Regions from separate parts of the Kribbella sp. NPDC049227 genome, predicted to be linked through region 2. Evidence: riboswitches for the same ligand, from Rfam matches in the RefSeq annotation. Region 2 holds a riboswitch; the other holds the start of a gene.

Region 1 (3,634 bases), on a different contig from region 2:
ACGTGGTCGACCATGCGCCGAACGCCATCCGGCAGCTCGTCATGCGACGGGCCGACCGGAGCACTGACGAAGACCTCGAGCATCGTCGCGACGAGCCGGTCGCTGTGTCCCGGAACCGACTCCGGCACGCCGGTCAGGTCCAGCAGATAGGTGCACAGTTCGTCGAGCAGCCCCGGATCGGACCTCGATCGCACCGAGGGCCAACTCGACGGAGCGCCGAGTCCGCCGAAGTCCTCGATCTGGAAGTGCACGTAGGCGTGCCGCGACCAGTGATCACAGTCCCAGATATAGGAGTCCCGGTTGCCGCGCCGGGCCAACGCCACCGTTCCGGGGCGCAACTCCTCCTCCACCGTCGCTTGGTGGACCCCGGCGTCGTCGTACAGCTCGGTCCGCCAGAGCGCCGAACCGTGCAGAAGCCAGAGCAGTTCGAAGTTCGGCAACCAGCGCGGACCGTACGTCGCCCCGGGCGCATAGTCCGCGACCTGGACCACGGAGTTCACGCTGATCACCGGTGGTCGCGATGTCACGAACAGATAGTAGAGCGCGCGCCGGCGACATTGGCCGGCCCACCGTGCTCTGAGACTGTGAAGCCGGTCATCGCCAACCCCAGGCCGGATGGAGCGCCAGATGCAGCCTGTCACCGCCGTACGCCGGTTCACCGAGGTCACCGACGAGTTGATCGGGTCGTTCCAGCGCGACGGCTTCGTCGTCCTCGACCAGGCCCTTCCACCCGACCAGGTCGCCGCGCTCCACACAGCGGCCGAGCGCCTGTGCCGCGGTGACCTCGGGGCCGTCGAAGGCAGCCCGAGCACGGAGCCGGGTGACGATGTCGTGCGCAAGTACCTGTGCATTCACCAGCCCCACAAGGTGTCCGACGTGGCCCTGGCCGCGTTGCACGCACCGCGCGTGGTGACGGCACTGACCGCGCTGATCGGGCCGAACGTGAAGGCGATGCAGTCGATGCTGTTCATCAAGTCCGAAGGCAAGCCGGGCCAGGCCTGGCACCAGGACGAATTCTTCATCCCGACCAGGGACCGCTCGCTGACCGCGGTGTGGATCGCGCTCGACGACGCCACCGTGGAGAACGGCTGCCTGTGGGTGCTGCCGGGCTCGCACCGCCGCGGCGTCATCTATCCCGATCGCGAGCAGGACGATCTCCGCTTCGACTGCACGGTGGAGTTGTTCGACTTCCCCTACACCGACGACGACGCCGTACCGGTCGAGGTGCCGGCGGGTTCGGCGGTGATCTTCAACGGCTACCTGCTGCACCGATCACTACCGAACACCACCCGGCGCGGACTCCGCCGGGCCCTCGCCAACCACTACATGAGCGCGGAGTCGCTGCTCCCCTGGCAGTCCGTGCCGTCGGGAGTCCATGTCGGCAAGCACGACTACCGCGACATCGTGATGGTGGCCGGGACCGACCCGTACGCCTACAAGGGCATCGACGACATCGCCCGCCCGCACTCGCGCGCCGACAAGGACGGCGGCTGCGACCGCTAGGAGGTCTGCGCCTCGGCGGCGTCGACGGCCTGCTCCAGAAGAAGGGCGATCGTCATCGGACCGACCCCGCCCGGGACCGGTGTGATCAGGCTCGCCACCTCGGCCGCGGCGGCGAAGTCGACGTCCCCGACGTTGCCCTCGTTGTAGCCCGCGTCGACGACGACCGCGCCGGGCTTGAGCCAGTCGCCCTGGACGAAGTTCGGCCGGCCGACCGCGGCCACCACGATGTCCGCGGTCCGGACGATCGCGGGCAGGTCGGTGGTCCGGGAGTGCGTGTAGGTCACGGTCGCGTTCGATGCCAGCAGCAACATCCCGGCCGGCTTGCCGAGAATCGGGCTGCGGCCGATCACCACCGCGTGCGCTCCAGCGATCGGTACGTCGTACGCCTCCAGCAGGCGCATGATCCCGCCGGGCGTCGCGGACCGGAAGCCGGGCTCACCGAACGCCATCGCACCGAACGACCGCGTGGTCACACCGTCGACGTCCTTGGCCGGGTCGATCGCCTCGAACGCGGCCCGCTCGTCGATCTGCGCGGGCACCGGGTGCTGCAGCAGGATCCCGTGCACCGCCGGGTCCTGGGACAGCTTCGTCAGCTCCGCGACCAGTTCCTCGGTCGTCGTCTCCGCGGGCAGTACGACGCTCCGCGACCCGATGCCGGCCTTCTTCGACCGGTTCTGCTTCATCCGCACGTACGTCGCGGACGCGGGATCGTCACCGACCAGCACGGTGGCCAGACACGGCTGGACCCCGGTCCGCTCCTGCAGTGCACGGGCCCGGTCGGCCGCCTTCGCCACCATCTCGGCGGCGAGGTCGGTACCGGTCATCAGAGTGGCAGTCATGGCGCGCGCTCCCTTGGGCGTCGACATCAGGTCAAGTGCCCAGGCGCGCGGCTCGGCCGGATCCTCCGGCGGACCGTTCCCCGGTGGTCGTCCACCTCAGCGCCAGTCGCGGTCCACCGCTCAGGATACCCGGCCACCCTCCGTCGCCTCGGTCAGGAAGGTCTCGATGACAGGGTCACCGAGTTGGGGATGGGTCTTGGAGTGTGGGAGGCGGGTGTCGCGGATCGTCTTGGCCTGGGTGACCAGGTGGTCGATCTGGTCCCGGGTCGTGGCGGCGTCCGAGCTGTTGCCTTCGGCCACTGCTTCGAGGTGCCGGAGGGACTCGCGCAACGCTTGCGCCCAGAGGAAGGTCGCATCGAGCCAGGCGCCGGCCTCGTCGGCGAACGACGGGTCGGACACACCGGCGCGGATCCGGGCCGGAGCGTTCTCGATCGCCTCGAGATACGGCTCGAGCTGCGCGATGGCCCCGGCCAGGTCGCCTGCCTTCCAGGTCTTCCAGAACGCGGCCGTCTGCGCGGCCAGGACCGGCGCGTTCACCAGATGCAGCCGGCCGTCGTAGGTGGTGAGGTCGGTGAAGACCTCCAGCGCCGCGATCGTCTCGGCGTCTCCCCCGGCCCGCTCGGCGAGCGCGCGGTGCCACGAGGCCTGCTCGTCGTACGTCGCCGGGTTCCAGCCGAACTCGGCGAACGAGTAGAGCGCGATCTTGCTGGCCCCGGCCTGGTTCATCGGGTTCGAGATCACGCCGACGACCTGGTCGGCGAGGCCGGGCTCGCGCCCGCTGTAGGCCGCGAGCAGGATCCGGGCGGCCGCGTAGTCGTTGACCGGGTAGTTGTCCCAGATCAGGATGTCGTGCCCGAACACGGCCTTCGCCTCGGCCGCTTGTGCGCTCGTGATCGTCTCCGGTACGACGCCGATCCCGGTCCAGTGGACGATCACGGCGCTGTCGAGCTGCTCCCGCAGCGCCTGCTTGTACGGCGTCTCGTCGACGTTGTAGTACTCGGTCGGGACCATCTGCAGCGGGGCGAGGTCCGGCTTGGTCGCGACCCACTCGCGCTGGATCCGGTTCAGCAACTCGCTCTGCGCACGCCCGGCCCCGCCACCGCCGGCGCCGTACTTCTCCTCGTCCTCGGCGCTGTGCCACTTCTCGTACTCGATGTCGTCCAGGGCCACGTTGAACGCGCGCGCACCCAGTGCGTACAGGGCCTCGAACTTGGCGATCAGCGCCTGGAAGTCGCTGTCGTCGGTGTAGCGGATCGACAGGCCGGGTGACAGCGCGAAGGTGAAGTCGACCT
Region 2 (3,634 bases):
CGGTACGACGGCGATCATCAACGTCATCCCGACCACGTCGCCGTCCGCGGCGGAGACCGAGGACCTGGTCAACCGGATCCGGGACGACGTCCTGGCCGGGCAGCAGGAGCCGACGTACGTCGTGGGCACGACCGCCGGGTACGTCGACTTCACCGAGAAGGTCGCCGGGCGGATGCTGTGGCTGATCGGGGCTGTCGTGCTGCTGGCGTTCCTGCTGCTCACGGTCGCGTTCCGATCGCTCCTGATCGGGATCAAGGCCGCGATCCTCAACCTGCTGTCGGTCGGAGCGGCGTACGGCGTGATCGTCGCGGTGTTCCAGTGGGGCTGGGGATCCTCGTTGGTCGGGATCGACGAGAAGGTGCCGATCCCGTCGTTCGTGCCGATGCTGATGTTCGCGATCGTGTTCGGGTTGTCGATGGACTACGAGGTCTTCCTGCTGTCCCGGGTGCACGAGGCGTGGATCGCGACCAAGGACAGCCATCGCGCCGTGGCGATCGGAATCGGCGCGACGGCCCGGGTCATCACCACCGCGGCCGCGATCATGATCGTGGTCTTCCTCAGCTTCGTCCTCGACGACGACCCGACGGTCAAGATGCTCGCGGTCGGCATGGCGGTCGCCGTACTCATCGACGCCAGCATCGTCCGGATGGTCCTGGTCCCGTCCGTCATGACGCTCCTCGGCGACCGCGCCTGGTGGCTGCCCCGATGGCTCGACCGCATCGTCCCCGACATCCAGCTGGAAGGCGGCCCGCCCGCCCCACCCCCGCCAACCCCCCAAGAAACCCCCAAGGTCGAACCGGTCTCCTGACCTGCTCAATGGCGGAAGAGGCGTACGCCCGTTCGTGACAGCGTGATTCCGCGGGCGGCGCACGCCTCGGCGACCTCGTCGGAGCGGATCGAGCCGCCGGGTTCGGCGATGTGGGCCACGCCGTGGCGGTGGGCTTCGTCGATGTTGTCGACGAAGGGGATGGCGCCGTCGGAGACCATCGCGACACCGATCAGCTGCTCGGACGAGCGGCGGGACCACCACTCGTCTGCTTTCTCGCCGGCCAGGCGGACGCAGTCGACTCGTGACTGCTGGCCGGCGCCGATGCCGATCGTCGTACCGTCCTTCACCATCGCGACCGTGTTCGACTGCGTGTACCGCGCCACGATCATCCCGAGCAACAGATCGCGGGCCGCGGCATCCGGCACGCCCGGATCCAGCAGCTCACGAGTCAACGGCAGATCGTCCCGCTGCTGCGTCAGCCGCAGCCCGTACACCTCGCGCACCTCGTGTTCCGGCGGCTCGAAGGACGCATCGGCTTCGAGAACGAGAAAGGTCCCGCGCTTCTTCCCAGCCAACACTCCGACGACGCCCTCGTCGTACCCGGGCGCAATGATCCCGTCGCTCACGACCCGCTTGAGCACACCCGCAAGCTCGGCATCGACCGGATGCGACACGGCAACGAAATCGCCGTACGACGACTTCGGATCGGCATCACGGGCACGCACATACGCGGCGCTCACCGACTCCGCCAGCGCAGCACCGGCAGGGGAGACGTGCTTGTACGACGCCGCAGCGACCATCCCGAACATCCCGGCCGCCTCTCGCACGAGCTGCCAACCGGTGAGCGCATCCAGGACGTTGATGTACGACGGACTCCCGCTGACGACCGTGAACGGCGCCCGACCCGACACCGGCGTCATCGTGGCGGACTGGTGGGGGTTCATGCCATAACGCATCCAGCGACCTCCGAGATCGAAACACATCGGAGGCGCCCAGGCGGACGACGCCTTGCTTGCCGGCCGACCGCTCCCCGGTGGTACTCCACCCTCGCCAGTCGCGGTCGTTCGGCAGTCTATTCGAGCAACCCGCACACGTACGATCCGAGGATGGGGATCTTCTCTCGGAGGGCGGTGGATGTCTCCAGGCTTCGGCTCGATCAGGCCTGGGCCGATCCCGAGCTCGATCGGGCGTATGCCGCTGTGCGTGCGGGGGATCTGTCGACGGGGATGGCGTTGCTGAAGGCGACGCCGATGAATACCGGGCTGCGGTCGGTGCGGGTGGTGGGCCTGGGGCAGGCGGCGGTCGGGCACAGTCGGCAGTTGGAGTTGCGGCTGGAGGCGTTGCCCAGGGATCCGGATCTGCTCCTGTGGCTTGGGCAGACGTTGGTGTTCGAGGCCTGGGAAGTGCGGAGCGAGAGTCTCGCGAAGTACGTCTCCGAGCAGCAGTTCGCGTCGTTCCACGACGTCCTCGGGACCGCGGGCGCAGTACTGAATCATGCGATCGATACGGCGCCCGGCGATGCGGCCCCGTGGGAGGTGCTGCAGTGGGTCACGGTCGGACTGCAGTCGTCGATGGAAGTGAAGGACGAGGTCTTTCGGTCCGCGGTGGAGCGCCATCCCGAGAGCTATGCCGCGCACAGCGGACGGGTGCAGGTGCTCGCCCCGAAGTGGTCCGGCCTGGAGCTCGCCGAGCTCGTGCACTTCGGTCATCAGGTGGTGGCGAACGCACAGCCGGGTAGCGCGCTCTGCGCCGTCGCCGCACAGGTGATCAACGAGGTGTGGGTCGACGTACTCGGCGACAGCGAGCTCTCCCGGCTGCAGCGCGGCGCCCGCCTGACCCGCGAGATCTCGAACCGGCGGGAGGAACTGCTGGCCGCGAGGGACAAGTGGTGGACCCCCGGACGCGATCAACAGCCGGAGGACATCTCCGCCCACGGCGCGATGGCGTTCGCGTTGAAGGCGGTCGGCGCGAAGGCCGCGGCGATGGAGCACGCCGCACTGACGACAGGCCGGATCGAGAGCCTGCCCTGGGGCTATACCAACGACCCCGACCCCCTCACCGCCTTCGCGACGGCGGTGGCACACCAGATGTCCTGACCCAACCAACGGTGCAGAGCCGTAACGGCGGTGTTCGTTGACCAAGGAATAGAGTGAGCCGCATGGTCGATGTGAAGCCACGGAGCCGGACGGTGACCGACGGGCTGGAGGCGACCGCATCGCGCGGGATGCTTCGCGCGGTCGGGATGGGTGACGACGACTGGGCCAAGCCACAGGTCGGAGTCGCGTCGAGCTGGAACGAGATCACCCCGTGCAACCTGTCCCTGGACCGGCTCGCGAAGGCGGTCAAGGAAGGCGTGCACGCGGCCGGCGGCTATCCGCTGGAGTTCGGCACGATCAGCGTGTCCGACGGCATCTCGATGGGCCACGTCGGCATGCACTACTCGCTCGTCAGCCGCGAGATCATCGCCGACTCGGTCGAGACCGTGATGGAGGCCGAGCGGCTGGACGGCTCGGTGCTGCTGGCCGGCTGCGACAAGTCGCTGCCCGGCATGCTGATGGCCGCGGCCCGGCTCGACCTGGCCTCGGTCTTCCTGTACGCCGGTTCGATCATGCCCGGCAGGCTCGGCGACAAGGACGTCACGATCATCGACGCGTTCGAGGCGGTCGGTGCCTGCCTGCGTGGCCTGATCACGCAGGACGAGGTGGATGCGGTCGAGCGCGCCATCTGCCCAGGCGAAGGTGCCTGCGGCGGCATGTACACGGCCAACACCATGGCCGCCTCCGCCGAAGCGCTCGGTATGTCGCTCCCCGGCTCGGCCGCACCGCCCGCGGTCGACCGACGTCGCGACGGCTACGCGCGCAAGTC

Evidence for each region. Region 2 has a riboswitch for ZMP and ZTP ahead of ACGFH6_RS42945 (5-aminoimidazole-4-carboxamide ribonucleotide transformylase). Riboswitches for the same ligand answer to the same signal wherever they lie in the genome.
Region 1: another riboswitch for ZMP and ZTP. It lies ahead of ACGFH6_RS28920 (bifunctional 5,10-methylenetetrahydrofolate dehydrogenase/5,10-methenyltetrahydrofolate cyclohydrolase); the one in region 2 lies ahead of ACGFH6_RS42945 (5-aminoimidazole-4-carboxamide ribonucleotide transformylase).

The regions. Positions count from the first base shown of each region.
Region 1 is NZ_JBICST010000006.1:606,166-609,799, forward strand. It holds gene ACGFH6_RS28910 (helix-turn-helix domain-containing protein) at 1-527, opposite strand, end outside; gene ACGFH6_RS28915 (phytanoyl-CoA dioxygenase family protein) at 628-1,503, shown strand; gene ACGFH6_RS28920 (bifunctional 5,10-methylenetetrahydrofolate dehydrogenase/5,10-methenyltetrahydrofolate cyclohydrolase) at 1,500-2,342, opposite strand; ZMP/ZTP riboswitch at 2,373-2,462, opposite strand; gene ACGFH6_RS28925 (beta-N-acetylglucosaminidase domain-containing protein) at 2,463-3,634, opposite strand, start outside.
Region 2 is NZ_JBICST010000012.1:99,594-103,227, forward strand. It holds gene ACGFH6_RS42940 (MMPL family transporter) at 1-808, shown strand, start outside; gene ACGFH6_RS42945 (5-aminoimidazole-4-carboxamide ribonucleotide transformylase) at 814-1,725, opposite strand; ZMP/ZTP riboswitch at 1,753-1,837, opposite strand; gene ACGFH6_RS42950 (hypothetical protein) at 1,876-2,865, shown strand; gene ilvD (dihydroxy-acid dehydratase) at 2,928-3,634, shown strand, end outside.